Regions from separate parts of the Cohnella hongkongensis genome, predicted to be linked through region 2. Evidence: riboswitches for the same ligand, from Rfam matches in the RefSeq annotation. Region 2 holds a riboswitch; the other holds the start of a gene.
The links. Region 2 has a riboswitch for cyclic di-GMP ahead of ACFO3S_RS05425 (fibronectin type III domain-containing protein). Riboswitches for the same ligand answer to the same signal wherever they lie in the genome.
Positions count from the first base shown of each region.

Region 1: it holds a riboswitch for cyclic di-GMP, as region 2 does, so the genes downstream of both, ACFO3S_RS26995 (PilZ domain-containing protein) here and ACFO3S_RS05425 (fibronectin type III domain-containing protein) in region 2, are expected to answer to the same signal.

Region 1 covers NZ_JBHSEP010000033.1:1,235-16,376, forward strand. The annotation lists gene ACFO3S_RS26965 (DUF1128 domain-containing protein) at 1-121, opposite strand, end outside; gene yyaC (spore protease YyaC) at 901-1,500, shown strand; gene ACFO3S_RS26975 (alpha/beta fold hydrolase) at 1,518-2,330, shown strand; gene ACFO3S_RS26980 (DUF6483 family protein) at 2,323-2,985, shown strand; gene ACFO3S_RS26985 (class I SAM-dependent methyltransferase) at 2,982-4,172, shown strand; gene ACFO3S_RS26990 (histidine kinase N-terminal 7TM domain-containing diguanylate cyclase) at 4,378-5,997, shown strand; cyclic di-GMP riboswitch class I at 6,071-6,157, shown strand; gene ACFO3S_RS26995 (PilZ domain-containing protein) at 6,263-6,952, shown strand; gene ACFO3S_RS27000 (dehydrogenase) at 7,085-7,396, opposite strand; gene ACFO3S_RS27005 (cupredoxin domain-containing protein) at 7,458-7,913, opposite strand; gene uptA (undecaprenyl phosphate transporter UptA) at 8,130-8,741, shown strand; gene ACFO3S_RS27015 (thioredoxin family protein) at 8,780-9,346, shown strand; gene ACFO3S_RS27020 (MBL fold metallo-hydrolase) at 9,360-9,986, shown strand; gene ACFO3S_RS27025 (CpaB family protein) at 10,162-10,872, shown strand; gene ACFO3S_RS27030 (hypothetical protein) at 10,869-11,705, shown strand; gene ACFO3S_RS27035 (ATPase, T2SS/T4P/T4SS family) at 11,702-13,114, shown strand; gene ACFO3S_RS27040 (type II secretion system F family protein) at 13,111-14,049, shown strand; gene ACFO3S_RS27045 (hypothetical protein) at 14,068-14,961, shown strand; gene ACFO3S_RS27050 (hypothetical protein) at 14,978-15,127, shown strand.
Region 2 covers NZ_JBHSEP010000002.1:497,686-512,827, forward strand. The annotation lists gene ACFO3S_RS05405 (RHS repeat-associated core domain-containing protein) at 1-3,000, opposite strand, end outside; gene ACFO3S_RS05410 (hypothetical protein) at 3,106-3,966, opposite strand; gene ACFO3S_RS05415 (hypothetical protein) at 3,979-4,926, opposite strand; gene ACFO3S_RS05420 (fibronectin type III domain-containing protein) at 4,944-9,002, opposite strand; gene ACFO3S_RS05425 (fibronectin type III domain-containing protein) at 9,030-13,157, opposite strand; cyclic di-GMP riboswitch class I at 13,220-13,318, opposite strand; gene ACFO3S_RS05430 (AraC family transcriptional regulator) at 13,571-14,371, opposite strand; gene ACFO3S_RS05435 (glutaminase domain-containing protein) at 14,469-15,142, shown strand, end outside.

The DNA.
Region 1 (15,142 bases), on a different contig from region 2:
CGTACTTGTCGACGGTAAAGCTGGAAGCCTGCATCGCGGAGCCGGTAGCCATCCGAAGCTTCGTTTTGATCGCTTCAATCATATACTCCACATTTTGTTGCGTCGGTTGGTTTAGATCCATCGGTTTCTTCCTCTCTGAACGTGTATAGGGATGCTGATATTGTAACATAGGGAAAAGGAAACCGCTCGTTGGGGGGGGGGAATGTTGTCAGGTTAAGCAAACGGTCAACAAGCGGCTTTGCAGGATTCGTCACAGTTGCCGGCGGAGTCCCGACGGTCATCGCGAATAAAGGCCAACTGGCACGACACACGCCAACTCGCGCCAACACACTCCAACTCGCACCAATCACCAACCGTCGCCAACCTATGCCAGTCCAGCCTAACCTACGCAATCCACTAACCCACGACAGCCCACTAACTCACGATAGCCCACGCCAGTCCAGGCCAACTTGCTTCAACCCACCAACCCTCGCTAGCCCACCATCCTACGCTGCCCACCAGCTAACCCACCAACCTACGCTGCTCACCAACTTACGCTTGCCTACGACCCGCGCCTACGCCAGTCCACTAACGTAACGGTTGCCAGCGCCGCTAATTGTGCTATTTTCGCAGTACGGAGTTTGTAACGGTTGCAGCAGCGGCTATTTCAGCTGAAAACGTGCCGTTTCGCTCGACAGCCCCAAAATAAGCGCGGTGGCAACCGTTAGCTTTTCCTTTTTCGGGAAAACGATCGATTAAGCGCCACTGCAACCGTTAGACGTTGCCGGCACTTGCTGGCAGGATGAGCGCCGTCGATCGCATACGACAACGGCTTAACCTGACGACATGGGGGGAGCGGACAGGTTCAAAAGTGGAATTCCGCCTGTGGGAGTGGTAACCTGAGAGAAAGCAGGCTGAAGGATGGGTGAGACAAGGATGATCGACCGCAAATCGGCGGCGGCAGATCAAGGCGATAAGCGAATGTCGGCGGTGCGCAATCGGGACGAAACCGTCAGGGTCGATGCGGACGGGCTGCGGGCATTCGTTAGCCGGATCGTGTCGGAGCATGCGGGCGAAGAGCTTATCTTTCTCTGTATCGGAACAGACCGGTCTACGGGAGACAGTCTGGGACCGTGGGTCGGCACGCTTCTGGAGGAGCGGGGAGTGGCCGGCGTCCGGGGTACGCTTAAAGAACCGTACGACGCGAACACGCTTCCCCGGCTGCTGCGAACGCTGCCTGACCATGCAATCGTCATCGCGATCGACGCCTGTCTAGGACGGCCGGAGAGCGTCGGCTCGTATGTCGCGACGCGGGGACCGCTCGTCCCCGCGCGATCGGTGAACGGAAGCCTCGGCGCCGTCGGAACGTACAGCATCGCAGGCGTCGTGAACGAGAGCAGCAGGAAGCCCTACTGGACGCTGCAGTCGACGTCGCTCTACCATGTGATGGGAATGGCCAAGGAAATGGCCGACGCCATCGCCAATGCGGTTGAAGAGGCCAACCGCGCAGAATCCACTTGATGAAAGGACAGACGTTCATGGATAAAAAAATGCTGTCAACGGGAGTGGCCATTGCTTATGAAGAGACCGGAAGCGGAGATCCGATCGTTCTGCTTCACGGTTTCTGCGGGAGCCGCTTGTACTGGGAGAAGACGCTCCCTCATCTTGCCGGGTACGGACGGGTAATCGCCCTCGATCTGAGGGGGCACGGAAGCTCCGATGCCGCAGGCTCGGAAGAAAGCTATACGATGGAAAACTTGGCCGACGACGTCGCCGCCTTCATGAAGGAGCTGGATCTGCCGACAATCAGTCTGTTCGGACATTCGTTGGGCGGCTATGCGGCGCTGGCTTTCGCGGAAAAGTACCCGGAGCGGCTAAAGGCGCTTGGCCTGGTGCACTCGACGGCCTTCCCGGATACCGAGCAGGCGAAGGAAAACCGGTTGAAGGCGGTCGAGACGATCCGCTCGCAGGGGGTGGCTCGGTTCGTCGACGGCCTGGTTCCGAAGCTGTTCTCTTCCGAGCATGGGGAGAGCCGGCCGGAATTGATCGAAAGAGCGAAGGAAATCGGCTACGGGACGTCTGCGGAAGGAGCGGCGGGTTGCGCTCTGGGCATGAGAGCGAGGCCCGATCGCGTGTCTGTGCTCGAACGGCTGGAGCTGCCCGTTCTGCTGCTCGCGGGTGAATCCGACGAGGTCATTCCGCCGGAACGGAGATTCCCGGTATCGGGCCGCCACGTAACGGCGGTCACGCTAAGCGGCGCCGGCCATATGGGGATGATGGAAGACCCGCAGGCTATGGCCGCGAGCATCGGTTCCTTCGTTGATCGGAATCGGGGGCAGGGCCATGTTTGAGAGGGATTACCTGGTTCGACTTCTGACGCAGGCAGGGAGCGTCCTCGGCCGGGCGATGGGGTTGAGGAGTCAGCAGAAGCAGCGGGAGGCGCTGGAGCTGATCGACGAGTTCCTCGGCCGCGAGCTGCGGCTGAGATCCCGGCTGGCCATGGGGTTATCCGATGACGACCTGCTGTCCATGCTGTCGGTGACGGGAAGCCCGAATGCGGAATCCGTCGCAGTCGTGGCGGCGTTTCTGCACCAGGAAGCGGATTTGCTGCACGATCTCGGAGAGACCGGGGAAAGCGTACCGAGATACGAGAAGGCGCTGCGGCTGAGCCTCTTTATGCTGCGCAGCGGCATGGAGGTCGACGGATGGGACGTTCGGGCGAGAGTGTCCGAGCTGCTCGAGGCTTTGGAGCCGTACGAGCCGGTCGCGGAGACGAGAAGGGCGCTGTGGCAGTGGCATGAATCGGAGGGCAGGCTGGCCGAAGCGGAGAACGCGCTCTACGAGCTCGCGGACGAAGATGCGGCGTCGGCTGCGGAGGGCGAAGCCTTCTATGATCGGCTGGCCGCATGCGGCGACGAAGTGCTCGAGGCCGGAGGGCTGAAGAGGGAAGAGCTGGAAGAAGGCCGCCGTCAGTGGGCGGCGTTGATGAAGGAGAAGGTATCGTGAATGGGAAAGTCGGTCAAGAGGAATGGATGGCCTTATTAGAGCGGATAACGGCGGAGGAACGGCTCGTGCAGGCCGTATTCAGCTCTCCCCGGCGCAGGGACGGGACGATCGCTCGCAAGGCGACAGTAAGGCCCGTTCGGCTCAAGAACGGCGTTCGCTATCAGTTCGAGCGTCTTGCGGACAACAAGGCATTTCATGAAAACGTAAGCGGGAACGAGCTGGCCGCCAAGCTGGCCGCCGAGATGGGAAGCTACAAGCAGGCGCTGATCCAGACGACGGAAGCGGACATTCAGGCGCTCGCGAACAAGAAAGGCGAGCTGACGCTGATCTCCCGGGCGAACGAATCGGGCAGGTCGGGGAACAACGGCAAAGCGGTCCCCCAGTCGCATAATCGGGACAAGCGGTATATTTTGCCGGAGGGGGAACCGGTTCCGTTCCTGATCGCTCTGGGCGTCATGACGCCGGAGGGCAAAGTCGTCAAAGCGAAGTACGACAAGTTCAGGCAGATCAACCGCTTTGTGGAGATGGTGGCCGACGTCGCGCCGGAGCTGCCCAAGAACAAGGCGCTTAGAATTGTGGATTTCGGCTGCGGCAAGTCCTATTTGACTTTCGCGCTTTATCATTACCTGGCCGTTCAGATGAAGCTTCCGGTGCGCATTTTCGGGTTGGATCTGAAAAAGGACGTCATCGAGCATTGCGCCGGGCTGGCCGCCAGACTCGGTTGGGACGAGCTGACGTTCGCGGTAGGGGACATCTCCGATTTCGAGGATCGGGACAGCGTCGATATGGTAGTCACGCTGCACGCCTGCGATACGGCAACGGATGCGGCTTTGCTGAAGGCGATCGGCTGGGAGGCGAGCGTGATTTTGTCGGTTCCCTGCTGCCAGCACGAGCTGTTCCGCCAAATCTCCCAGCCCGCGCTGCAGCCGTTGCTGAAGCACGGCATTCTAAAGGAGCGGTTCGCGGCTCTTGCGACGGATGCGATTCGGGCGAATTTGCTGGAGCTTGCCGGCTATCGCACTCAGCTGCTCGAGTTTGTCGACTTGGAGCATACGCCGAAAAACCTGCTGATTCGAGCCGTTAAAGGCCGCGGCAAGCCCGATCTCGAGAATCTGAGAGCGGAGTACGAGCGTTTTCGCGATTTTCTGTCCGTTTCTCCCTACATGGAAAGGGATTTCAAACAATAAATCTAAAGTCTTATAAAAATAAGTAAAAAAGGACTTGAAATTGGATGGGAAATATATAAAATAAAGTCTTTCGATGGATATCTTATTGTCGGAAAAAGCGGCGATATGGTAAAATCAAACATGCCTGCCGCATTTTTTAATCCAGCCCTTTTATGAAAAGGTGAATGCCTTGGGAGTCGAATGGATTGATTTTATCCTTTTTCTTATGCTTTTTGTTTTATTCGTCGTCGTCATTGCCGTAAACAGAATCACGACGACGCATAAAGTGTATTTGGCGTTTCATTTTGTTATGATGTTATGGCCACTGGGGCAGTTCGCCGTTAAGCTGACGGATTTCCCGGGCGTTCAGCTGTTCTTCATCAACTTATCCTTCGTAGCCATGGGGGCGCTCGGCCCCGGATGGTTATTCTTTGTTTTTTTCCTGACGAACAAGGCGACGCAGATGAGGGGCGGGCGGGTTCTGCTGTATATTACGCCTGCGACACTGTGCGTCGCTGCGGCCCTGTGGAATCCGGACAACCTGTTCATGGCCCCGGCCGCGGACAACTATACGGTTCGTGAGTACGGCCCTCTGTTCTGGCTGCTTGTGCTCAGCCAGTTCGCGTACTTTTTTATCGCTCTGCTGAATATGTTCCAAGCGCTGAAAACGGTCACTTCCGTGAATCAGCGCAAGCAGCTTGCAACCGCTTTAATCGGCATGTTCGTGCTGACGGGACTCGGACTTCTCGACGTATTCGTCAACGTCCTGCTGGACGAGTGGCTGCCGGTCGTGCCGGGCTTGCTGTCGCTGGGCATTCTGCTGTCCGACCTCTGCTTCGTCATCGCCATCTACCGGTTCGGCATGCTGGACATTCTGAGCATGGCTCAACGGGACATTTTCGAGCATATGACGACCGGCGTGATCGTGGTGGACGAGAACGGCAAGGTGCTGGAGGTCAACCGCGGGGCGTCTCCCCTCGTTCAAGTAACGAAGGGAGACACGTTCGAGATGGAGAAGTTCCTGGCCCCGCTGCAGGTGCAGGGGGAAGTCTACGAATTTCTGTATCGCTATAATCACCATCCCCACGAGAAGCTGCAGATGGAGTTTTCGCTGCAGGATTCGTCGGGCCGACACGTCTCGATTCAAATTTCGCCCGTCCTGGACAGCAGGAAGACGCTGCTGGGGCGGATCATTACGTTTCACGACGTCTCGGAGCTGCGCAAGCTGGTCGTGGAGATGAACCGCAAGAACGAAGCGCTGCACGAGCGCAATCTGGAGCTGATCACGATCCAGGAAGAGCTGTTTCGCGTCAATCAGAAGCTGGAGCAGATGGCCGTCACCGACGGATTGACCGGGTGCTTCAACCGCAGATATTTAATGCAGCAGTTGGAGCATGAAGTGCTGTTGAACATGAGGTATCAGATTCCGTTCGCCATCTTCCTGTTCGATATCGACCATTTTAAACAAATCAACGACAAATACGGCCATCTCGTCGGCGACGAGGTGCTTCGCAGCACGGCGGACACCGTCCGGTCCATGCTTCGGAGAACCGATATTCTGGCCCGTTACGGGGGAGAGGAATTCACCGTATATTTGCCTCATACGAACCGGGAGCAGGCGGAGCTGCTGGCGGAAAGAATTATGCTGGCCGTCGGAGAAAATCAGGTTGACGCGGGCTCGGAGAAGGTAGGCGTCACGATCAGTATGGGGGTGCTGTCCGAATCCAGCGAAAATCTGAAGTTCGGCGATCCCAAGGAATATTTGCGAGAGGTGTTCTCGAGCGCGGACGCCGCGCTGTACAAGGCGAAGAACGAAGGGCGGAACCGGGTGGTCATGGCTCGCTGAGAGGTGAGACCGTCGGCAAAAAACATATGACGAAAAGCGGTTAAATATGGTACAATCATGCCATCGAGATGGATGACGATAAAGGCAAACTTGCCGAAAGGCAAGGACGCAAAGCTACAGGGTCTAATGTCTTGCGGACGATGACAGCCTGGCTGCCGATAGTCCCCACATGGATGATTCAGGCGAAGCGGGCTGCTCTATATAGAGAGTTGCCTGTTTTTTTTGCATATAGAGAAGCAGACAGGCAGGAGATGGAGGGACGTGGATGGCCTATACTGGAGACAACAGAGTCGCTTTATCCGACAAGGACTTGCTTCCCTTGAACGTGCTGCTGCACTGCCGAACCGTCGTGGAGGGGAAAAATTTCGTCACGACGGGCGTCATGACCTATGTGGAGGGCGAGCTGTTCGAGGTCGAGATTCCGGAGTTCGAGCAGTTCGATCTGGGAGAAACGGTGAAGCTGACCGTATACTCCCCGGCGGGGATTCAGTCCATGTCATCGATTGTGTTCGCGAAATACGAAGGAGCGATCGCGCTTCTGCAGCCCCCCGAGCTGCAAAAGAGATTCAAGGAAAGAAGGGAGCATCCCCGGGTCGAGATCGACGGGAGCGTCAAGAGGGTTCGCGTGCTGAGCGATTCCGGAGAGGGAGCGGACGTCCCGGATGCGGAAAGCCTCAAAATTCACGACATCAGCATATCCGGAATCAGCTTCTCCGGCTCCGACGCCCCGCATTTCGCGTCGAAGTCGAGGTTGAGGGCGACGATCGAGATCGGCATTACGTTCGACTGCGAGCTCGAAATCGTACGCCGCGAGCGTCTGGAGGAATCGATTCTGTGCGGGGCCAGGATGCATGTTGTCGAGCCCGAGATGCTTCGCCCGCTGCGCGCGCTCATTCTGCGTCAGCAGGTACAGAAAAATGCGAATACCCGCCGCAGCGCCGTCAAGAAAAGCTAGCGGAAAAAAGAAGCAGACCCGGCCGGGTCTGCTTTTTGCGCGATTCTGCGTCTAGAGGACGCCGAGGGCATTTTTGCTTGGGCGAGCGTGAATGAGCGGCATATCCCTTCCTCGCCCTTCGCCTCCGTTGGCTTATCCCCCGAACGCGTCGCGGAAAGCTTTCATGAGCTTGGCCCGATCGACGTTCCACAGCTCGGCGATGTCTCCGCTGACTTCCTCGTCCCACCAGTCGGCCAGCTTCTTGCGATTGCTCTTGTTTTCCGCGATCCACATCAGATTGCCGATCACCCGCTTGAAATACAGCTCTTCCGCTTGCCGGACAAGCGGGGAAGGGATGTGCTGCTTTAGCCTTTTGACGGTCCGGTACAGCTCGTTCGAACAAGCCCGGCGAATGCTGCGCGGCGTCGGCAGCGGGGCGGAGTGCTTTTCCTGAAACATTTTCACCGGCTACACCTGCCTCTCTTCCATACCCTATGCGGGAGAAAAAGCGGCGGTCACCGCCAGGCTATTGAATGACGAGGTACCCGACCATCGGGCCGCCCGTTTTCGGATCGGCATGCGTCTGACAGATGATCGTATAAATACCGGCTTCCTTCGGCGTGAAATTGACGACGGTCGTCTTGCCTTTGCTGATGTTGCCCTTGATATCCAAGCCTTCGATGACGAACGGATGGGACTGGCCGTTGATGCCGGTAATCCGCAGTTCGACCGGAACGCCTTTCTTGGCGACGACCGTACCCGGGTAGAACAGGTAAGTCTCGAGCTTCTTGCCGTTATCCGCCGTAGCCGTAAACTCTCCCGTCGTCAGATGCAGCACCTGCTTGCCCGCTTCCTGGCCAGCAGGGGCCATCGCGGGCTTCGATTGCTGCCAGCCGATGTAGGCCCCGGCCAAAATGACGACCGCCGCGATCACGGCGTACAGTTGGATCTTCTTGCGATTAAGGATGACGATCTTATTCATGCCGCGCTCTCTCCTCTTCAACTTTGTCCACCTCTATGTCCACCTCAATGTCCACCTAATCGAAGTTTATGCGGAGGCCCGTCCTCTCATGACAAGCCTGCAACGATTTTACGAGAACGCCGTATAACTGGAAGGAAGCTGCAAGCTTGTGCTAGAATGAAAGACGGCTTCGAGACGAGGATCGGAATCCATGGGGAGAAGGCGGGTTGCAAAACAATGATGGATACGCTGCACGAATGGTTGTCGCAATTGGTGGCCTGGATTGAAAGTTTGGGCTACTGGGGCATTATTATCGGATTGGCGATCGAGGTCATTCCCAGCGAAATCGTACTGGGCTACGGCGGATATCTTGTGCATCAGGGAATTATTTCTTTCCCGGTTGCCGTCATCTGCGGGACGATCGGAGCGATGCTGCAGCAGTGGCTGCTGTACGCGATCGGCCGTTACGGGGGAAGGCCGTTTCTGAACAAGTTCGGCAAATATCTGCATTTGAAGTCCAAGCATATCGATATTGCGGAAAAATGGTTCGAGAAATACGGGCCGATTATCGTATTTACGGGGCGGTTCGTGCCGGTCATGCGCCAGGTCGTATCGATTCCGGCAGGGATGGCCCGCATGAATCTGTGGAAGTTCACTTGGCTTACCGTTCTGGCTTCCATCCCGTGGTCGATTCTGTTCGTATGGCTGGGGGCTTCTCTCGGAGAGAACTGGGAGAAGATCGACGAGAAGGCGGCGCCTTACGTCCAGCCGGTTATCCTGATCGCGATCGCGCTGCTGGTCGTCTTTTTCCTGGTCCAATATTTGCGTAAAAGAGGCAAAAGCATCTAAAATAAAAGCAAAGCGGAACGAGAGAGGAGCTTGGCCAAATGAGCCAGTTGATCGCCAGCAAGTTACATAAGGGGCTGTCCCCCGAGCAGTTCATCGAAGGAATGACGAAAAACCGGGAGAACTTCGAATCCTGGCTGAACCGGTTCGAGTGGCATAGCGAGGAGCTGGAAGAGTTTTACGAGTCGCTTAACAACCGGGACGACTTGCGCTGCATGATTCTGGCCGCGGATTGGTGCGGCGACGTCGTGCGCAACGTGCCGGTCGTCTTCAAGGCGATGGAGAAAGCCGGCATATCGACGGAAGTGCTGATCATGGAGGAACATCTCGACCTGATGGATCAGCATCTGACGATGGGCGGACGGGCGATTCCCGTCGTGCTGTTCATCGATACGGGCGGCCATCTGCTCGGCAAATGGGGCGCCCGTCCGAAATACGTGCAAGAGGTCATGAACGTGTTCAAGGCGGAAAATCCGGATCGCGAAGCGCCGGACTACCAGGAGAAGCTTGCCGAGGCGAGAAAGGAAATCGGCCGCCGCTACGGGGAAGACACGGCCTATCAGAAAGTCATTTTGGAGGAAATCCGCGACATTCTGTCCGGAGTGTGAGGACGGCTGATTGATGCTGACTTTTCAAAGATACGCGCTTGGTGCGCTGCAGACGAACGCTTACGTTGTCGTTAACGAGGATAGAACCCGCGCGGTAGTCATCGACCCCGGCACGGCGGACAGGGCGCTGATGCGCAAGCTGGACGGCCTGAAGGTCGAGGCGATCCTGCTGACGCACGCCCATTTCGACCATATCGGCGGGGTGGATCAGCTGCGCAAAAAATACGGCTGCCCGGTCTACCTGCATCCCGCCGAGCAGGATTGGCTGACCGACGCGGGGAAAAACGGCTCGGCGCGCTGGGCCGACATCACTCCGCCGATTACGACGGAGCCGGCCGAGCACGGGCTGGAGGACGGTCAGGAGCTGGAGCTGATCGGCGAGACGTTCCGGGTGAAGCATACGCCGGGACATTCTCCGGGCAGCGTCAGCTTCATGGTAGGCGACTTGCTGTTCGCGGGAGATGCGCTGTTCCGGCGTTCCGTCGGACGGACCGATCTGCCGGGAGGCAGCCAGGAGCAATTATCCCGTTCGATCAGGGAGAAGCTGTACACGCTGCCCGAAGATACGCTCGTTCTGCCGGGGCACGGACCGGAGACGACGATCGGGGAAGAGCGGCGCGAAAATCCCTATGTGCGCTAATTGGGGAGAATGCTAGAAATTGTTATAAAAGGTCTTTACAAGAGGGGCTGGAATTTGTTATAGTGAGCCTAGTCAAGTCATATCGTTGAAGATCTTACGCTGCGAAGAACGCATGCGATGGAGGTAACCCTCTATCCTTGCGTTCTTTTTTATTTTCCGGAAAAGAGGTGCTGGAGTGAACAGGAAAAAACAAGTCGCGATCAGCTTGACGGCGGCCGTCCTGTCGGGAGTGCTCGTCTATGGCGTCTATTTGCTGCAGCTGAGGCAGATCGAGCTTCAGGAGATGACGTCTGTTGTCGTGCCGAAGCAGTTCATCCCGACGGGCACGAGGCTGGAGGAAGCGCATCTCACCTTAATGGACATGCCATTGTCCGCGCTGTCGCCGGACATGATCACCGACCTGTCGGAGGCGATCGGCCTGGAGACGTCGATGGCGCTCGGCGGACGAGAGCCGCTGCTGCGCTGGAAGGTGGACAAGTACCGGCTGCTGCCCAAGTCCGGGCAATCGACGTTCCAGATTCCGAGGGAGTATGTCAAGTCGATCTCCAGCGGCATCCGGGCGGGCGACGAAGTGGTCGTGTACGTATCGGACGAAGCGACGGAGTCCCGCAGACTGTTTCCCGAATCGGTCTCGGTTGCAGGGGTGAAGACGGCGGCGAATCTGGAGATCGACAATCCCAAAAATTCGAATCTGCTTTCGATGGCGAGCGGCGACAAGGAGGGCATGTACGCTTCCCGGCGCGACGCCAACGGCACGATCGACGCGATCAATTTGAATTTGACGGAGGCGCAATGGCTGGAGCTCGACTCCGCCTGCAAGAACGGCATGGCGAAGCTCGTAATCGCCTTCCAGGCGTCGTCGATTCGGGAGGAGGATATCCCATGAGCGGCAGTCTGGCAGCTTTCGCGGGCTCTACGCCGAATATCGGCACCTCCCTGACGGCGTTCGGCACCGCCTATCGCATCGCCGCACTGACCGGACGAAAGGTCGGCTTCCTCTGCCTGAATCTGAAGAGCGCGAAGACGCATCTATACTTGGGCGTCGACAAGCCGGACGTCACGCTGGACGGCGTAAGGCCGGAGCTTCGAGCGGGAACGCTGACCGGCGAGAAGCTGAGGCGGTACGCCTTCCGGCCGTCCAAGCCGGGCGGGCTGCACGTCCTGTTCGGCAACTTGTCGAGGGAGCGGGCGGAGTATTACGAGCCGGAGGATATGCGGCGGCTGCTCGAGGCGTCCCGCGAGGCGTTCGATCTGACGATCGCCGACGTCAGCGCGTATTGGGACAACGCGGCGACGATCTGCGCCATGCGCGAGGCGGACGAGCGATTTCTCGTGACGACCGGGCATCTCACCCATTTTCAAGAAGACGTTCATCGCTGGACCGGACAGGTCGGCTCGCAATTCGGAATGAGCCCGGAGCAATTTCAACTGGTGCTGCTCCAGGGCAATCATCGATCGACAGGAGGATTTGGAATGAAGGAAATACGGAAGGAAACCGGGTGCTCGGAGTTCGCCGAGCTTAAGCTGCTGGAGAGCGTGCATCTGCAATTGGACAGCGGGAGGCTCGACGAATGGCTGGCCGCGGAGGAGAGGAACGCCGCGGCGTTCGATGCCGTCGCCGGTCCGCTGCTTCACCGGCTGAACTGGTCGCAGCGGCTGCAGAAAACCGACAGACCCTGGATGCGAAGGCTGCTCATGCACAGGAGGAGGAAAACGTGAGCGCCGAGCCTCGAAGCAAGCGCTTCTCGCCTGCCGCCTATGCGGCGGAGCTGCAGGTCGATCCTGCCGTCGCCGCTTCGCCAGAGGGCAGGGATCTCAGCGAGGGAATGAATCGGCTGCGCGCGTACACCGAGGAAGTGCGGCAGATGCTCTCGACGCCGAGAGGCTGGAGCGAGGAGGAGCGCAGGCAGTATGCGGAGAAGCTGAACCGGGCGATTATCGGATTTCCCCAGGAGCGTGCGGAGATGCTGGCGATCATCTCCGATTGGATCATACGGAAGCGGCTGCAGCACGTCTCGTTCGGAAGTCTGCCCTATCCGACGCTGGCGGAAGCGTTGTTCGCGGAGGTGATCGGAATGAACGTTCTGGAGCTGGTGCTTCGCAACCGCGAGGGACTGGAGGAGGTTCAGGTCGTCGGTACCCGCATCTTCGAAGTGCGGGACGGCCGGGCGACGGCTTCCCCCTACCGGTTCCAGGAGGCGAGCGAGGTCGAGAGAATCCAGCAGAACCTCGTGCTGTTCAACAACGACCGGATCAATCCGCGCAAGCGTTGGGCCGAGGTGCTGCTGCTCGACGGCTCTCGCGTTACGCTTACCGGCTTCGGATTTACCGCGCAGCCGACGCTGACGATCCGGCTGTACACGGTGAAGAAGTTCAGTCTGGACACGCTGTGCCGGCCGGAGTACGGCACGATGGACGAGCGTGTCAAGGAGCTGCTGCTGATCATCGTAAAAAGCCGCTTCAACATGGTCGTGATCGGCGCGACGAATACGGGCAAGACCCATCTGATTAAAGCGCTGATCGCGGCTATGCCGAATGAAGAGCGGATCGTGACGATCGAAGGGAGATTCGAGCTGATGCTCGGACGGGATTTCCCGGAGAAGAACGTCGTCGAGTACGAGGCGGAGGAGGACGATCCGCTGCACGGACCCCGCCAGGCGTTCAAGCTGGCGCTGAGACAGTCTCCGCAGCGGATCTGTCATGCGGAGATTCGCGACGAGGATGCTAATATCTACGTTCGCGCCTGCACGCGCGGTCACGAAGGCAGCATCACCTCGGTTCACGCCAGCGGACTGGAGGACGTTCCCGATACGATTACGGATATGTGCATGCTGGATGGCAGAGGGATGAACCCGATATCGATGACCCGCAGAATCGCCGAGCACGTCACGCATATCGGGTTCGAGATGCGAATGATCGACGGCGTTCGCCGGCTCGTCCGCGTCGGGGAATTCGAATGGCGGGACGGGGCGGCGCGCGTTAGAGATCTCGTTCGCTACGAGGAAGGAGAAGGACGCTGGACGTTTCCGGAAGGCTTCTCTCCGAAGGCTCTTCGCAAAATCCAGAGAGCCGATCCCGAAGGGTACCGCAGGTTCGTCGAGGGAATCCGGGAGGGGGAGACGCCGTGATCCGGCTGGCCGTGCTTGCGCTTGCCGCCCTGTTGTTCCTGCTTGTCTCGACCAGCGTGTACTTCGGCTTAATGGCGTGGTGGAGCGGTCAATCCCGCAAGCGCCGTCTGCGCGGGGGCCGAGAAGGACGAAGCGTCGAGACGGTGTCCGCGCCGCGTTCCGGACGTTGGAGCAGGCCGTATCTTCACGTGTCGGACTTGCTGCTGGCTTTAGGCTGGCGCTTGAAGCCGGCCGGATTTGCCGCCTGCTCTCTGGGGATGGGGCTGATCGGCGTCGTCGTCGGCGCAGCTGTGTTCCAGTCCGTGCGCTCCGTGCTGACGCTGCTGCTGATGTTAAGCTGCATGCCGTATTTGGCGCTGAGGATGTCACTGATCAACCGCCAGATGTCGACCCGCCTGGAGTTCCTGCCTGCTGTCGAGTTGTTCTACCAGAGCTATCTCGTCACCGGCTGCCGGCATATCCGAATTGCCCTGCAGAAGACGGTGGAGGAACGAAGGCTGCCGGGGGAAGTGCAGGCGGTGTTCGACCAGCTCTACCGGAACCTGTCGGTCAAAGGGGACGACGAGGGCAGCCTGAGGCGCTTCTCTCTATCCTTCGGCAACATGTGGGCGGAGTATTTCGGCAACATTCTGAAGATTGCGCTGGAGGAAGGCAACAATGTCTCCGACAATCTGCAGGAGCTGATCTCCGATATGCGCAAAGCCCAACTGGCCAACCAGGTGGAGCGGCATCGGATGCTCGAGATCCGATTGGCGAACTATACGCCGGTGCTGTTTCTGGCCGTCTTCATGGGCGTGAACTTCAAGCTGAACCCTGCGGGCAGCTACCAGTATTACATCGTTGACGCCGGGGGGAGGGAAATGCTGCTTAACGCCGTGCTCTTGCTGTTCGGATCTTTTATGATGGGCCTGTATCTATCCAGAAGGAAACTATAAGGAAAGGGGACGCAAGCGATGTCGGAGTGGATGCGGTCGCTGACGTTCGGGCTAAGCTGGCTCCTGCAGTTCTCGCTGCTGTTCGCCGGTCTCTACGCGGCCGTGGGGGCGATCTTCGCCCCTCGAAATCGTTGGCGCATTCACCTGAAAGGGTGGCGCAAGCGCCGCGCTCCCCGATGGTGGTACCGCATCTGGCGCGTCGATCGGGAGAGCGTCGCCCTGCAGGAGAGAAGAGTGCTGCTGGCCGGGTGCGGCATCCGGTATGCGCCGGAGTCGTATTTGGCGCTCCGCCGAAGCTTGCTGACGGCGATGCCCGCAGCGGGACTGGCGCTGTATGCGCTGCAGGCTTGCGGGGCGCTGTCTCCGCTGACCGGCTGGAACGGGATTTTCGCGCTCGGAGTTGCGGCGGCCGCTCTGTCGCTCGACCGATCGGCGCTTCAATCGATCCGGCGTCACCGCACGGACCGGATTCGCCGCGAGATCGTCGCCGTGATCAGCCAGCTGCTGTACTACACCGGATCGCGGATGCACCTGCACGGGAAGCTGATGAAGTGCTTGTCCTTAACCCGCCATATCCGTCAGGAGATGGCGCTGCTGCTCAACGAATGGTACCACGACGCGGACGCCGCCCTTCGGCGGTTCAAGGAGCGCCTCGGCACGGACGAAGCCTACGGCTTCGCGGAGAGCCTCCGGTCGCTCCGGCTGAACGAAAGCGATGAAATCTATGCGTTGATGAGAGAGATCGTAAGAGATTATAAAGCCCAGATCGAGCTGTCCAGGCAAAGCCGCAAGGAGACGACGTCCTACCTGCTGTTCGTGCTTGCCGGCATCCCGATTCTGTATACGTTCCAGGTATTTCTGCACCCCTGGGTGCAGGAAGCGGCCAAGCTGTTCGACGCGTTGAATCCATAGAGAGGGAGGTGCCGGTATGCGGAACATTCTGATTACGGTCATGATGCTAATCGTGGTGGCGCTGATGTTCAATTCGATTATCGCTCAAGACAATACGGGGACGAAGGCACGAATCGAGAAGCACGGAGATACGGCCAACACGACGCTCGGCAATCTGCAGCCCTGAAGACGCGCCAAAATG
Region 2 (15,142 bases):
CGTCTTATTCCCGTTCGGGTCATAGCGATAATGGATATGCGACTTACGGCCTACGTCGATTTTATGATATTCATCGGATACGCGATTCATAGAGTCATACGCGTAGGAAATGTCGGAAGCGACACTGTCCAGTCCGCGCACGATTTGACCCTTCTTGACGTTAACGGTGTTGCCCGCCGCATCATAACTATATTTTGTGTAGAAATAATCAGTGGATTCATTTTCATGAACCCTCTGTTCGGTTTCCCGACCTGCTGCATCGTAGAGTATCCGAGTCATTTTGCCCCCGGGCTCCGCTTGCTGCGAAATCTGATCCAGAGCATTATACACGTACCCGGTTTCATTCCCGAGCGTATCGATCTTCTTTATCCGCCTGCTCTGATAATCGTACTCATAGCGTGTCACTCCGCCTCTGGCGTCGGTTTCGGACAACAAGTCTCCCACAAAATTGTACGAGTAGATGGTAGAGAAAAAATGACTGTTGTCCGGCGTCTTTTCCAGCTTGACCAGTCGGTTCAGAATGTCGTAATAGTATTTGTTCGCATACCCGTCCTGATCCGTGATCGTGACGAGAAGAGGAGTGTCGCGGTCGTTTAATATCGTGTATTTAACGACAATGGAGCCTTTGTCGATCGTGTCTTTTTCCTTATAGGTTTTACGAACGAGTCCATACGCACTGTCATAGGCGTACAGGATGCTGTGGCCGTTCGCATCCGTTTCTTTGGTTTTGTTTCCTTTGGCATCGTATTCGTAAGTCGTTAGCGTTTGCATCTGACCGTCGGCTTGCAACATGGATTGCAGCAGATTTCCCAGAATATCGTAGGTGTAACTGAATTGGTTTCCATTAGGATCCGTATATTGAATGTTCATATCGGCATAAGGATTCTCTTGATAAACGTACTTTTTGAGAGATCCGTCGGGCAGGTTGGTTTGAGTCACTCTGCTAAGCACATCATATTCGTAAACGGTCTGGTTGCCATTCGGATCCACTTCTATAGTTAAGTTGCCCGTATTAAAATCATAGGCGTACGTATGAGCCAATGGGATTCCGTCGACAACGGTATATTTTTTCGACAAATATGCTCCTTTTGTGTCCTTGCCACTCGCATCAACTCCGTATTCATAATTCGTTACAAAAGATTGACCGCTCGCATTCTGCTTTTTCTGCGTTACGTTGCCATAGCTGTCATATTGATAATCGATCGTGGTCCAGTTTGCAGCGTCCCCGACGTTTACTTTGGTTTCCTTGATTACATTTCCTTTATTGTCGACATCGTAAAGAATCTGCGAATTGGTGATTTTGTCTATATTCCAGGTCTTCGATGTGAGAACGTGAAATTTGTCATAGGCATACGTATACACAACAGTATGCTTGCTGTCGAGCGGATAGCCGTTCGTATCCCGCGTAGCTTCGGGCCCTGTATAGTTGGTCAAATTCCCGTATTCGTCATAACGGTAATTTTCAATTTTTTTCACAGATGCGCCTTGCGCTTTTCCGTCCACGACCTGCAACGATACCGTTTCTTTCTTTTTGATTAGCTTCATTTCGTCGTGTTCGGTGGTCGTCGTCTCGTTATGATCATGGCCTTTGCTTTCCTTCATAATCAATTGATGCAATCCGTCATACGTGTAGGTTGTTGTGCTGCCATTCAGTTCTTTGATCTGCGTAGAATAGCGATACGTATCCTTCAAATAAGCCATGTTATATTCATTGTATCCCGAGGTGCCGAATCCGTCCGGCTCGTTCGTATAGCTGTACCCGGTTTTGTTTTTAATTTCCGTAACGAAACGGTCTAAGAAGCCGCTCTTGGATGCGTCATAGCTTTTTTTAATCCGCTCTTCGGCTTCAAAAATTTTGCGGTATTGCATGCTGCCCGAGCTCAGCCGCTTTGTGTATGTATTGTAAGCATAGCGCTTGATCCGGTTCGTTTTGGCGTAATCGATCTGCACCAGATTCTCGTAGCGGTTGTACACGGCGTAGTTCTTACCGTTCATGTAAGTAAAGCCAAGCTCGGGCTGCTCGTACCAATAGTGATATTTCACATGGTTATCTGCATCGAAAACCCTTTGCAGCCTTGTGCGCATGACATGCTTGGACGAACTGACCAACACCGCCGATTTGTCGTATACGATCTGTTTATTTCCGGGCAGACGGACGATGACCTGGAACTTGCCCTGCAGATCGCCGGAATCGGTGTTATTCGGATTTTGAGACGCTTTATAGCTGTCGCTTGCGCTGTAAGGAGGATTCTCGATGAGACCGACGGTAAACGACGGATCTTCTTTGTATTCGATTGTCGTCACTCTGCCGATCGTATCGGTGATCTGGGAAATCAATCTCTTGTTGACCGTTTGCCCGTCGATCGTATAAGACAGAGTCGTATATTCGAACTTGATCGTGTTTCCGTATCGGTCAACCATGCCCAGAATCCGGCCGTCCGCTGCGAAATAAGTCTTTTTCCCCGCCTTATCTGTCATAACGAACTTGGAAGTGCCGTCGGTCTGACCGTTACTGAACGCAGAAGCGTATCTCACTACGACATCCTTGATCGTCTGTCCTTCTGGCAGCAGAACCGGTGCTCCTGACATCGTATCGGCTTTCAAACGGTAGACATCCCCGTTCTCCGTATGCAGAAAGTCGGTGCTCGTACCGTCGGAATTTTGTCGAACTTCAATCATAGGAAAGGAAAAGCGCATGCCGATGCCGAGATTATAGCGATCTTCATTAAAAGAAGAAGTCTTCATATCTGAAGAAACATAGTCCACCCATGCGCCATTCAGATATTTGACCTTCATTTCTTGTACATTGGACGTATCATTTTTATAGATTCTCTTAATCTCCAAATCCAGTCCGTTACGTCCGGGCAGCACGTAATCGATCTGCGTTAAAGTCAACTCGCCATTCTGGGTGCTGATATGCTCTTCGGACTTGTTGTTTTGCAAATATACAGGCGACAGCATCGTGTTATACTGCTGTTTGGGTCCAACTACATTGTTCAATTGATCTTCCAACGTTTCGGCATAGGCAGCCCGCAAGGGGACGGCCAAAAACAGAAAGCCGAAAAACAAAATTTTAGAATACGGTTTCAGCTAGGCGTCCCCCTTTCATTCATACTTTTCCGTATAAGCTTGCGCCAAAATGGCTTCTTCCGAGTAGCCTGCTTTGATTTGCTCGATAACCGAGTCCACATTCTTCCCTGCTTTGTTGGCGATGACAAAGGCTTGGGCCACCTGATCTTCGGTCAATTTTCCGGATGCGGTGTATTTATCCAGTTGTTCAGCGGTAATTTGCACACGAGGGAGCTGATCCGCATTGTAGAGAATGCCGAGATCGGCACTCACCGCCTTCCAACTGATCGCCTTAAGCCTATCGCCTATAATCTCCTCAAAAGGCTTATCTAGCGCAAAAGAGACTCTATCGGCAATCATGATATCGTCCGTGCTTAAATTAGGGGTTTGCATCAGCTGTTCGAGATAAGCCGAATCGAAAGCTCTGGGAGTAAACACGGGATGAGCTTCGGCGTATTCGGAAAAAATGGCGCTCCACGCTTTTCCGCCCTTCTTGTTTACTACCATCCGTTCAAGATCGCTTAACTGACCATAGCTCTGATATAAAAATTCATAGGCGATCAGAACATTCGGCAGCTTATGGTTCTCCGCTACTAGTCTCTCGATCTCTTGCTTGTATTTGTCGTGAACGCTCAATTCGATCAATAGATTCTTGTAATGGGTCACATTTTTTTCGTAGTTGCCCGGGTCAGACTGCTTGATCTTGTCTAAAACCTGCTGCGAGATCACAATGGAGTCTGCGTTGATGACATCCATCGCAGACGAATCAAGAGCCGGCGGCATGGCCGTCGAACTTGTAGCGGAAGTCGAGCTCACCATGGCAAATGCGGCATATCCGGCCGGCAATGTCATGGCGACTATGATGGCTACCAGAAATAACTTCGATATTTTTCTCATAGGTCAAGCCTCCTACTGCCTATTGGGGTCGATCGACTGAATTTCTTTCATGACGGCATCGGTCGGATTCTCGGGCTTTATGTTTATCGCATTCGGGTTCGGAACATCCGGCAGCGGATGATTCATTTGCGATTCGACAGGGAAAGCTGCTGCATTATGACTTGTCGTGAAGTCACTCTGGCTTAATGCATTGCCCTGATGAATGGCTTCCAGCATTCGATTCTCGATTTTGTCGATCGAGATGACAGAATCCGGGTTGATGCCGATACTCTTATCTGCTTTATCCTGAAAATACTTTTCCTTATCCGTGAAATATTCCTCAAAATTTAAGCCGATTTGCAGCGCAAAAAGATACTCGTTCATCACATTATCGATGCTCCCGAATTCCTTTTTTAATACGGTCATGGCATATACCGCCGTTTTCAAGTTGAATTGAGCGCCGATCTGGATGTATGCGTTCAAATCCTTGCTGTCTTGATTCTCGTCCTTTAAGTCCGCTATAGGCTGCTCCGGACGATTGTCAACGGAACGAACGATTTCCTGCAGTTGGAAAAGAACTCTTTCCGCTAGCAGCTTGGCTTCCGTTATTTCGGCCTGAGTAAAGCCTGCATCCGTTAATTTCTTAATGAAGTCCTCATCCAAGCCGCTATCGGCAAGAAGCTGGCTCCTCCCGGCTTTTGCGACTCCGTTCAAACCGTCATCCCGTTCGGAGAGCAAGGCGATAATATCGTTCCATGATTTCCCGGTGCTTCTCCATTGCAAAATTTCCTCTTGGCTTGCCCCGGAAAGGTTCGATAATTCCACCGCAATGCGCTTCTCATCGTCAGCGTTTTCTGCAGATGCGGTGATGCTCGATGCGCTTTTCGGATTGAAGCCAATTCCCGTCAGCAGCTGCAGCACTAAAACTGCACCGAGACAGATGGCTAGCCATTTATAAATTCTTTTAGATCCGGTTTTCATATTCTCACCTCGACGCTTTATTCCACTCTAAATTGTATGAAAGATTGTCCGTCGATCTTGGATTTGAACACGATCGACGTAATTTCTCCAGACCAGACCGTACCGGGCGCAACGCTTTGATGTACCCGAAATTCGATCATACCCGGCACATTCTTCACCGACAAAGGAGAGCCGGGAATTGTGCCGGTACTCTGAACATTCTTCTCTGGCGTGAAGCTGTATAAGTCGATGACTTCCAATTCATCCGGATTGTACGTCACGATAAACTTTCTCTCGCTGAAATCCTTGACGTCGAACGCCAGCAAAGAGAAATGAAAGGCTTGCCCTTGTACGACTTGAACCCGATAATCTGGATTGGTGGTGCTCGTGACAAGAACGGGACTCCATGCCGTTACTCCGGTCATGTTCTTCGCTCTCACCCGATAAGTGTGAGTCGTTCCCGGCGATAGGCCTTCATCCAAATAAATCGTATTGTAGCCACCGTCCACCGTTTTTCCGTCGATTTCGATATCATATCCGGTTGCGCCCTCGACCCGCCCCCATCGCAACTCGATGCTGTCGTTCGTAGGGAATGCCTCCAATTGGCCTGGAGCGTCCGGCGGATTCGGCAGAGTGGATAAGGAAAGCACGGCCACCCAAACCCCCGAGGTCCCGCTCTGCTTCAACCTGATTTTATAGGTGTGATATTCATTCGGCGGAAGCCCGGTTTGCTGAAACAATGTGCTGCTTCCGTTGTCCACAATGACGCCGTCCGCCTCGACCTCATACTCCGCTTCAGGAGCGACTGCGTCCCAGGATAGGGTAATGGATGAATTGGTCACCACTGCTGCGATATTCGTAAGAAAATCGCTTGTATCGCTTTGTCCCGGCAGCGTCTTCATCGCAACAGGATTGCTCCATTCGCTCTTTCCGCTTATATTGACTGCGCGAATCCGATACTTATGCCTGCTATCGGGCGATAAGCCGGTATGAATAAATTGCGCACTTGTCGAATTCATGATCGTTATCCCGTTGATTTCAATGTCATAGCTTTCCGCGTGCGGCACCTCGTACCAAATCAAAGAGATTGCCGTTTCATCCGCCGTCATCATGATATTCGTCGGAATATCCGGCTTTTCCGGATGCGTTGTTACATCCAGCGGCAGGCTCCACGGACTTGTCCCTCCCGCATTTACGGCTCTGACCCGGTACGAATGCCCGCTTAGCGGATCCAACCCCTCATGGATGTATGTCGTACGGGTCCCGTTATCGAGAATCGCTCCGTCCGCCTCAATTTCGTAACGATCGGCACCATCGACCGGGGCCCAATTCACCGTAATCCGATGAATAGTCGGCTGGGCAGCAAGCTGTTCGGGTACGCTCGGCGGATACGGCAGGGTGATTGACGTAACCGCACTGCTCCACTCGCTGGCCCCCCCGGCATTCTTCGCTCTGACTCGGTAGGTATGTTTGGTTAAAGGCTGCAATCCCTTATCCACGTAGGATGAAAGATTGCCGGCATCGATCACTTTCCCGTCCGCTTCAATATCGTACCCGTCAGCGGCTACAGAGGTGTCCCAGGTGACCGTAACCTCCGTTTGCGTCGATGTCGTTTGTATATTGACCGGTATCGGCGGCGGATTAGGCAGAGTATATACTGTAATCAGCGGGCTCCAGTTCCCCGTTCCACCCGCATTGATGACCCGCACTCGATACTTATGCGGAGTATTGGGAGCAAGATTGTTATGCACATAGGTCGCGGAAGCGCCGTTAGGAATAATTGCGCCATCCGCCTCTACGTCGTAGCCCATCGCTCCGCTAATCGCAGGCCAGGACAATGTGATCGAGCGCTGCTTAGCGATTGGTGTAATCGCGGTAGGAGGAGCGGCAAGCGTCATTCCCGTTAGGACTGCACTTGTAGCGGTTTCGACTCCTGCTCCGTTCCGCGCTTTTACTTTCAAAGCGTACGAAGTATTTGCCGTAAGTCCGGTTACGGTGATCTTTTTATTGACTGGAGCAAACCAGACGGGAGCGGCGGTTAATGTTCCATTCGCGTTAACGTAACGGTCGCCCGCCTGAATGACGTATTTGGTTTCAACCGGGTTGGTATCGTTGATGGATAGATCCAAGCTGGTTTCCATAGAACGGGTTATGGATAACGCAGGATTCTGAGCTGCTGTATAGATCTGCTGCTCGCGTGAAGAAACAAGGCCGACCTTGTCCCTCGCCTCGAATTTCACCTGATATACCGTATTAGGCATCAAATTTGAAACCGTGTATGACGTTTGGCTAGTCCAACCGCTTGTCATTGTTCCGACGGTATAACGATACGCGGACGCTTCCAGACCTGAACCGCCATCGCTTGCGGAACCGGAAATCGAAACCGAACTACTGGTAGACGTAATGTTTACTGAACCTAACGAAGGCGCGGTTTTATCCACATATACATCGACCGACTTTTGACCCGTCTGTCTCCCGTTGCTGACGGTAAATCTGAACGTATGCTTCCCTTCTGCCAATGCACCTATATTCATCGCGCTAAAGCTGACCGTTTGCGCCGTTTGCGGATTGGAGACCGATTTCGTTTCTCGCGGCGATGCTTCATTATCCAGATAATAAGCAGCAGTCAGTGGGGTTGCATCCGGTCCCGTCACCTTGATGATCGGAATAAACGAATTGTCGTTCGGTCCAAAAAACTGATTTCCGACGGGTGCGACCACTTCCGTAATTTTGGGTATCGGCGTATAGGTTATAGTTAATGTCGGAGAGAAATAATACCGCAGCGTTTCGGTGTCCGTAAGTCTCGGAAACAGCTTAATCCCGTAATTGGGGTTTCCTGCAAGCACGTGTCTTACATAGGTCTCCATCCCCGTAACAATAGTGGGTGGTACGTAACTATTAGTAGCTCCAGTAGTGTTAACAATATTAATTAATTGACCCTGACCCGGTACTTGGGAAGGATCGCTCGGCGACCAAGGCGATGAGTTTATATAGAATTCTATAGTTAATGCATGGTCATCACGATGTGATTTTGAACGGTTCAAGGTTAAGTAGGCGCTCTGGACAACCCCTTCAATAGAAGACAAATCGAAATTCATAAAACCGATAGAACCGTATGTATACGCTTTGCCGCCAACGTATATTCCGGAAGCAGGAGAAGAGTAAGATAGACCGCCTGAAACGTATGGATAGGCGAATTGATTTGCAATCTGCGTTACGGATGTTGTCACTGTAGGATCCACTTCGATCGGATAAACTAACCCTGAGTCATCCACAGTAAGATCGATGTATTGCTTATTTCCTTGCTTTCTCAAAACCTGCTCAACAGACCTGAACGTTCCATTGGCATCGATCAGCCAAGCCGGCAAAACAAAAAGCTGATCAGTAGCCAATTCCGGGTTAAAATCCCCCTCTACTTCAAACGAAAAGGTCAATGGCGCATTTTTATCCTTAAGGATAAAGGTTTCTTTCACTCCCCCGCCAAGCACCTTTAACGACACATCCGTCGATTCCCAAACGTCCACATATGTCAATGTCTGTTTGTCTGTCAAATTAGCCTTTGCTTTGTTAGCTCCGATCGGCTTGAACGTAAGTTGGTCCTGCCCTTTCTGAATACGATAGCCTTGCTGAAAATTTTTAGGCAATGAAACATTGAATGGAACCTGTAGAGCTTTGTATGAGGTATTGTCATCGTCAAACGTTTTTTGCCGATTTAGTTCCTTGTTCTTTTTAATCATTTGTTTGACTTCGCTAAAGACTTCACGTGACATCGGCATATTCAGATCTTGAATTTCCGCTTCTTCGATTAATGTGGGGATGATATCCTGCCAGTTACCATTCTGGTCCAGATAGTGCTGGGGCTCCAACGTAGAGACCATCTGCCTCGAGCCGTTCTCCAGCAGATAGTGCTTCGTGTTGGCTGTACGTTCCTCCACTAGTTCCTTCCTGCCTGTCTTATCATCAAGCATGGTTGATGCGGTCGCTGTTGATGCTTGCATTTCTCCGCTTTGCCCGGATGCGTAGCTTGATTGATGGGATAATGAAAGAACAAGAAATAAGGATATCCACAATGCTGACAGCGTCTTTTGATACGACAATCGAAATCCCCCTCTAGTAGTGAATCGCTACTCGACGAAGTATGTGATTTTTGAAGCTTCATTGGACTTCGCTATAAAACGAATGATATTGACAGTTGTGCTCTTGGCATTTGAAACCCGGAAGACAATTTTTCCGTTCGCGATTTCACTAACGCTCATATTCGTGCCTCTGATCGGCCCGACCTCTAATTCGATCTCGGGCGTAGCCGCGCTCAAGTCCTGAATTTCCAGTTGTTCCGGATTATACGTCACCGTAATCGTCCGTTCCGTAAGGTCCGGCAGGCTAGGAGCTACGATAACGAAGTTAAACATCGAACCTTGCCCAACGTCTACCGTCAACTCAGGAATAGTACGGGGGTTGATCTTGTTCGACCATGGGCTTGACCCAACCGCATTCGATGCTCTAACCCGATAGACGTGCATCGTGTTCGGAACAAGATCCCGATGGATAAAGCTTGTCCCCGTTATCCCGGTGATGATCCGCCCGTCGACTTCGAGATCGTAGTTCAAGCTTCCCGGAGATGCGTCCCATTGCAGTTCTATGTGATGCGTATTAGCAACCGCTCTGAAACGAGTAGGCGTAACTGGAGAAGTCACTTGAGTGCTAAGCTTGCTCCAATCGCTCCAATCCCCGACATCGTTGCCGCTCTTGGCGCGCACCCGGTACGTATGGACAGTGTTGGGCAGCAAATGGCGATGGACGAACGTCGTTGCCGGTCCTACCTCCACAATGACCGCGTCCGCCTCGACTTCATACCCGGTCGCCCCCGGAACGGCTTCCCACTCCACAGTGATTTCCGAACTGGTCGCATACAGCCTTGTGATTACAGGCGTGCCTAACTGCGTAGCCTTGATTAAAGCAGCGCTCCAGGGGCCTGGTAAGCTGCCGCTTTTTGCCCTCACCCGATACGCATGCCAGGAATAGGGAGGCAGCCCGTCATGCAAATATGCTGTAACGTTGCCGACATCGACGACCTCGCCGTCTACCATAATCTCGTAAGTCGTCGCTCCGGGCACAACAGTCCAAGAGAGAGAAATCGCCGTCTTCGATAGGGCTTGAGCACTCAATATCGGTACATCCAGTCCGGTTGTTGCAGTGAGGAGTTCGCTCCAGGGCCCAGCCCCCGCTCTACCAATCGCCCGAACCCGGTAAGTATGCTCCGTGAACGGCTTCAGCCCGGCATGCACGTAGGTCGTGCTTAGGCCGTTCGGAATCACTTTGCCGTCCGCCTCAATCTCATAGCCTATCGAGCCGATCACAGGATCCCAAGAAAGAATAATCTCATTGCTAGTTGATACGGTTTGCAAGTTCAAGGGCACTCCGGACAATGTCGTGTACGTAACCGCCTCGCTCCAATTGCCAACGACAGAGTGATGCCTTGCTCGGACACGGTACGTGTGCTCCGTGTTAGCTTCCAGTCCCGAATGACGGTATTTCGTACTTGTTCCGACGTCGACCGCTACTCCGTTGACCTCCAGATCATAGGAGGTAGCGCCCGCTACTTCGTCCCATTCTAGAAGAATATGATCGCCTGCAATAGTCGTTGCACGCAGATGACGTGGAACAGACGGAAGCGTAACCGCTTGGACGGCCTCGCTCCATCCGCTCGATCCTTCACTGTTGTTTGATCTGACTCGGTAAGTATGAATCGTGTTCGGCTGCAAGTTGGCATGCAGATATTGCGTGGCCTCAAGGCCTCCAACGATCATGCCGTCGACCTCAATATCGTAGTTATCCGCCCCGGAGACTGCATCCCAACTCACGGCGATGGAAGTATCCGTCGCTACGGTATACAATGCGCCTGTCGCTCCGGGCAGAGTTGACTTAGCCACGATGGCGCTCCACTTTCCGGGCCCGCTGGCATTATGCGCCCGAACTCTAAACGTACGCTGCAAGTTCGGATTCAGATCAAGTTCCGTATAGGAAGTTACATTGCCGTTATCGATAATCGTGTTGTAGGTTTCGATATCATATCTCGAAGCGCCTACCACTTCATCCCATGTTAACGTTAGGGAATTACTTGTGGAATGAATCCTTATATTGGCGGGCACATCCGGTAAAGTCCATACCTCTTGCTGCACGGACCAAGCACCTTTAATATCCCCCCTGACCGCTCTGACCCTATACTTATGCAGAGTGCCCGGTTCCAGCGGTTCATGGGTAAAAGCGGATTGGCTGCCTAGAGAGTGCATAACCCCATCTACCTCTAACTCGTAACTATTCGCATTGAAGGCCGTCGTCCATGCGGCATTCACGACGTTCTCCGTCGCGGTCGCCGTAAGCATCGGCACCGGGAACGGCGACAATTGGCTTTGCGGCACGATCTCCTTCGCGCCGGACGCGCTGGCCCAATTCAAAACGGCTTGAGGCTGCCCCCCTCGATTGGCATATTCGAGACGAATGTCATACTCGATTCCGGCTTCGAGAACAAGCGAACCGGAGTACTTGCCGTTTCCCGTTTCCTCCCATTTGTCGACAAGAAGTACACCGTTCACCCACAGCTTTACCCCGCCGCGAACGTCCATTTCGAACTCGTACATCTCCGTGAAATAAGGCGTAATTTGCCCCGTCCATCTTACCGACATGTTACCGTCGTTCAGTCCGGCGTTGGAGATCGGCAGCTTGTTTCTCAAGTTTACGTTCTCATCTACGATCGTGAATGTCTCGCCGGTTAAATTCGGTTCGGTATAGTACTCTGCGAGCAACCCGTTAATCCTGTAATGCAGCTTTGTTTGACCATTCGCGCTGATGCCGGTGGCGATGGTCGGCTTCTGATTCGCTGTGATGCTGCCGCCGATCGCGACGACGCCTCCGGTTTGAATATTCAAGTGATTATTAACGTGAATATCGTCGCGAATGAATGCATCGCCGATACTGACGTTGATGTTCGCCGTTTGATTATTCGACACCAAGCTACCGATGAGCATTTCTTGCCTGATGGTCATATCTACCTTGGTGTTAATATGCATGTTGTCGACAACAAGAAGTCGGTCAGCCTGCACGTTCAATTGGCCGTTGTTATAGATAAGACTTCCCGCAGCCATATCGCCTGCCGCCCGCACGACGGAATCGTTATTTAAATGAAGTGTGCCCCCGATCCACATATCCCCTTTTCCGGCTGACTGCTGATCCGGCGCATTCAAGCTTAACGTCAAATTCGTATTTGCGTTCAAATTTCCCTTGACCACCAGCGTTCCGTAGACGGTAAGCGTTAAATTCCGGTTCGTATTCAAACCGTCCAAGATAAGAAATACCGGCTTGGACGGCGAGCCGAATGTCGCGGAAGCATCCAGATTCAGATGCCCTGCCTTCATGACGACGTATTCGCTCGAACTTCCAAGAATCGCCGATTCCAGGTCGCTTGCCTTGCAATCCGCGCACGATTTGGCCTGCTGCTCCATCGCAGCAATTCGTTGTTCCATTACGAATATTTGTTCGTTCATATAGTTATCAATAGCCTGACCCAGTTCTTTCACCCTGACGGACGAAATGGCATTGTGTTCATTGCGCTGCGAGCCGGATAAAATTACCTTGTCCCCAGGCACATTATTTAGCTCCGCAGGCAACCCGATATAAGGCAATGACGTTGAACGATTAACCGGAACGATTTTCGTGATCTCTACCGTATGGATGAAAGCCGAAGGGCTGACCGGATCTCCCTTCAGGGTTAATCTGCCATCGTTCAATTGAACGCGCTTCTTCACCTTGTCCAGTCCGCCGGCCGGAAGCACGACGTGATCCCAGAACGCGACATCCTCTACCTGGAGCGTAGTGGTGCTGCCATAAACGGCATGACCTACGCTAATTTCTACCTCGTAGCTGCCAACAGGCAATGCAATTTCCCACTGCCCTCCGGCCTGCATCTCGATAGCTGAATCCAGCAACGAAGAACCATATACGGCCTCGTTGACTGTATAGAGCGTATGATCGAAGTTCCATCCGTAAGTGTATCCGTTCCGTTCTCCGTAAGGTTCGCCGTAATCTGGGAGGTACCCGCCCGCTGCAGGGGCTAGTGGAGATGTGAATTGAATACGGATATCCGGCGATTCGGACGATGCCTGAACTGGAGAATTCCATGATGAAGGTACGATGATTTGCACAAGAAAGACGAAACATAGAACTATAGCCAGCCTGGAAACGATTCGGCCACTCATTACACACTTCCCCTTTTATGGTTAAAATAGGATATTAAAACAAAAAATAAAAGACCAGTAGAGCGGGCAACCCGGCTACCATCGCAATCGGTCTTCCGACCGATGCCTAAGGTCCGTGGCTTTGCGTCCCTGTCTTTCGAACAGGTTTGCCTTTTTCAGTTCAAATGGCCTTGATTAAAAGGGTTATTTAGTCTTCTTAGGTAGATTTACCCTCTCGCTATTTCGACATTTTACACGTTTTTCCTTTTGGTATCTACTCATTATTTCGTAATTTAAGACTAAAGTTATAGAAATTGTGACAAAGCAGTGGCCCAAGCTTGTAACGAGCCTGATCCAGAAGAACGTGGATACACTGAAGATTGCGACTTGGAATGGTAATCTTACAGCCTCCAGGATTCAACAGGAGAGTCCGTTCAGAGCCTCCGCTTGCGAAAATGGTTCGGAGCCATCCCCACCTTCTTCTTGAACAGATTGGAAAAGTAGAACTCGTCCGCGAAGGATAGGTGCGCCGCGACCTCCCGAACGGTCATGCCCGTGCTTCTGAGCAGCTTTTGCGCGAAATCGAGCTTTAATTGAAGATGGTAATGATACGGCGTGACGCCGTACTGGCGCTTGAACAGGCGGATCGTTTGCGATTCCGACTTTCCGACGACCGCCGCGAGCTCGGACAGGGAAACATTCTCCGACACGCGATAATCCAGGTACGTTTTCAGCTTCGCCGCATCCGATCGAATGGCCGGCGCATACAGATGCTCGTTCATTTTAATCAAAAGCTCGTGCACGGCCAACGTGCAGTTGAGCACGGAGTTGTCGCCGCCGGCCTGCGCGTTGCGGACAATCCGCTGCAAATAATCCATGGAGTAGAAGCCCGGGATATGGTAGCAGCCTTCAAGCCCGTACCGGCGGATCAGATCCGTCAGCAGCTCCCCTTTGACGTTGACCCAAATTTTAACCCACGGATCGTCCTTGTCGGAGAAATACAAATGATCCTGTCCCTGGTGCAGGAAATACGTATCCCCCGCCTTCGGATAAAATTCCTTCGAATCGATCTTGACCGTTCCGCGCCCTCTGACAATGTATTCGATGGTGCTCACCGCCGAGCCGGGCCGAACGATCCGGTACGTGCCGTCGCAGAAGGATTTTCCGGCCATTTCGAAGATCAAGCCGTATGCTGTCCCGGCGCCCTCCGGGAAGGCGTAAATTTCTTCTCTCATGCGCATTTTCCTCATTCAATCATCTTTTTTATCTATCCCTTGCCCTCTTCGACGTCAGTATACTATATGTAGATCGCATAGAACAGGAGATGATCGAATGAGCTTCAGACCCTCTGCAGTTCCTCTGATTACCGTTGATCCGTATTTCAGCATTTGGTCTTTCGCCGACTGCCTGTACGACGACCATACCCGTCATTGGACCGGACAGCGCAACGGCATGCTCGGCCTGCTTAAGGTCGACGGCGAGGCGTACCGTTTCATGGGGAAGGTGGAGGCGTTCGGCGAACGCTATTATGCCGAGCCGCAGGCGCTTCCGCAGATCAAGCTGGAGGTCAAGCCGCTGACGACAATCTACACCTTCGCCAACGAGCAGGTGGAATTGACTTTGCGCTTCTTCACGCCGCTTCTTCCCGATCGGCTTGCTCTTCTGTCCCGCCCGGCCTCCTACATCGAATACGATATCGCGATAAAAGACGGGCAGCGGCACGACATTGAGGTGTACTTCGATATCGCCGGCGAATGCAGCGTCAACACGATGGATCAGAAGGTGGTCTTCCGCCGGGGAACGGATTCCGTCTACTGCGGCAACGCGGAGCAGAAGCCGCTGAACGCCAGCGGGGACCATATCCGCATCGATTGGGGTTATCTTCATGTCGCGCATCCCGGAGCGTTCGTAACCGACTACGACGGACGTTATCATTTTCTGACCAATAAGGAAGTCGCCCGCGTGAACATAGATGAAGCGGCGCTGCCCGCCAGCGAATTTCGCTG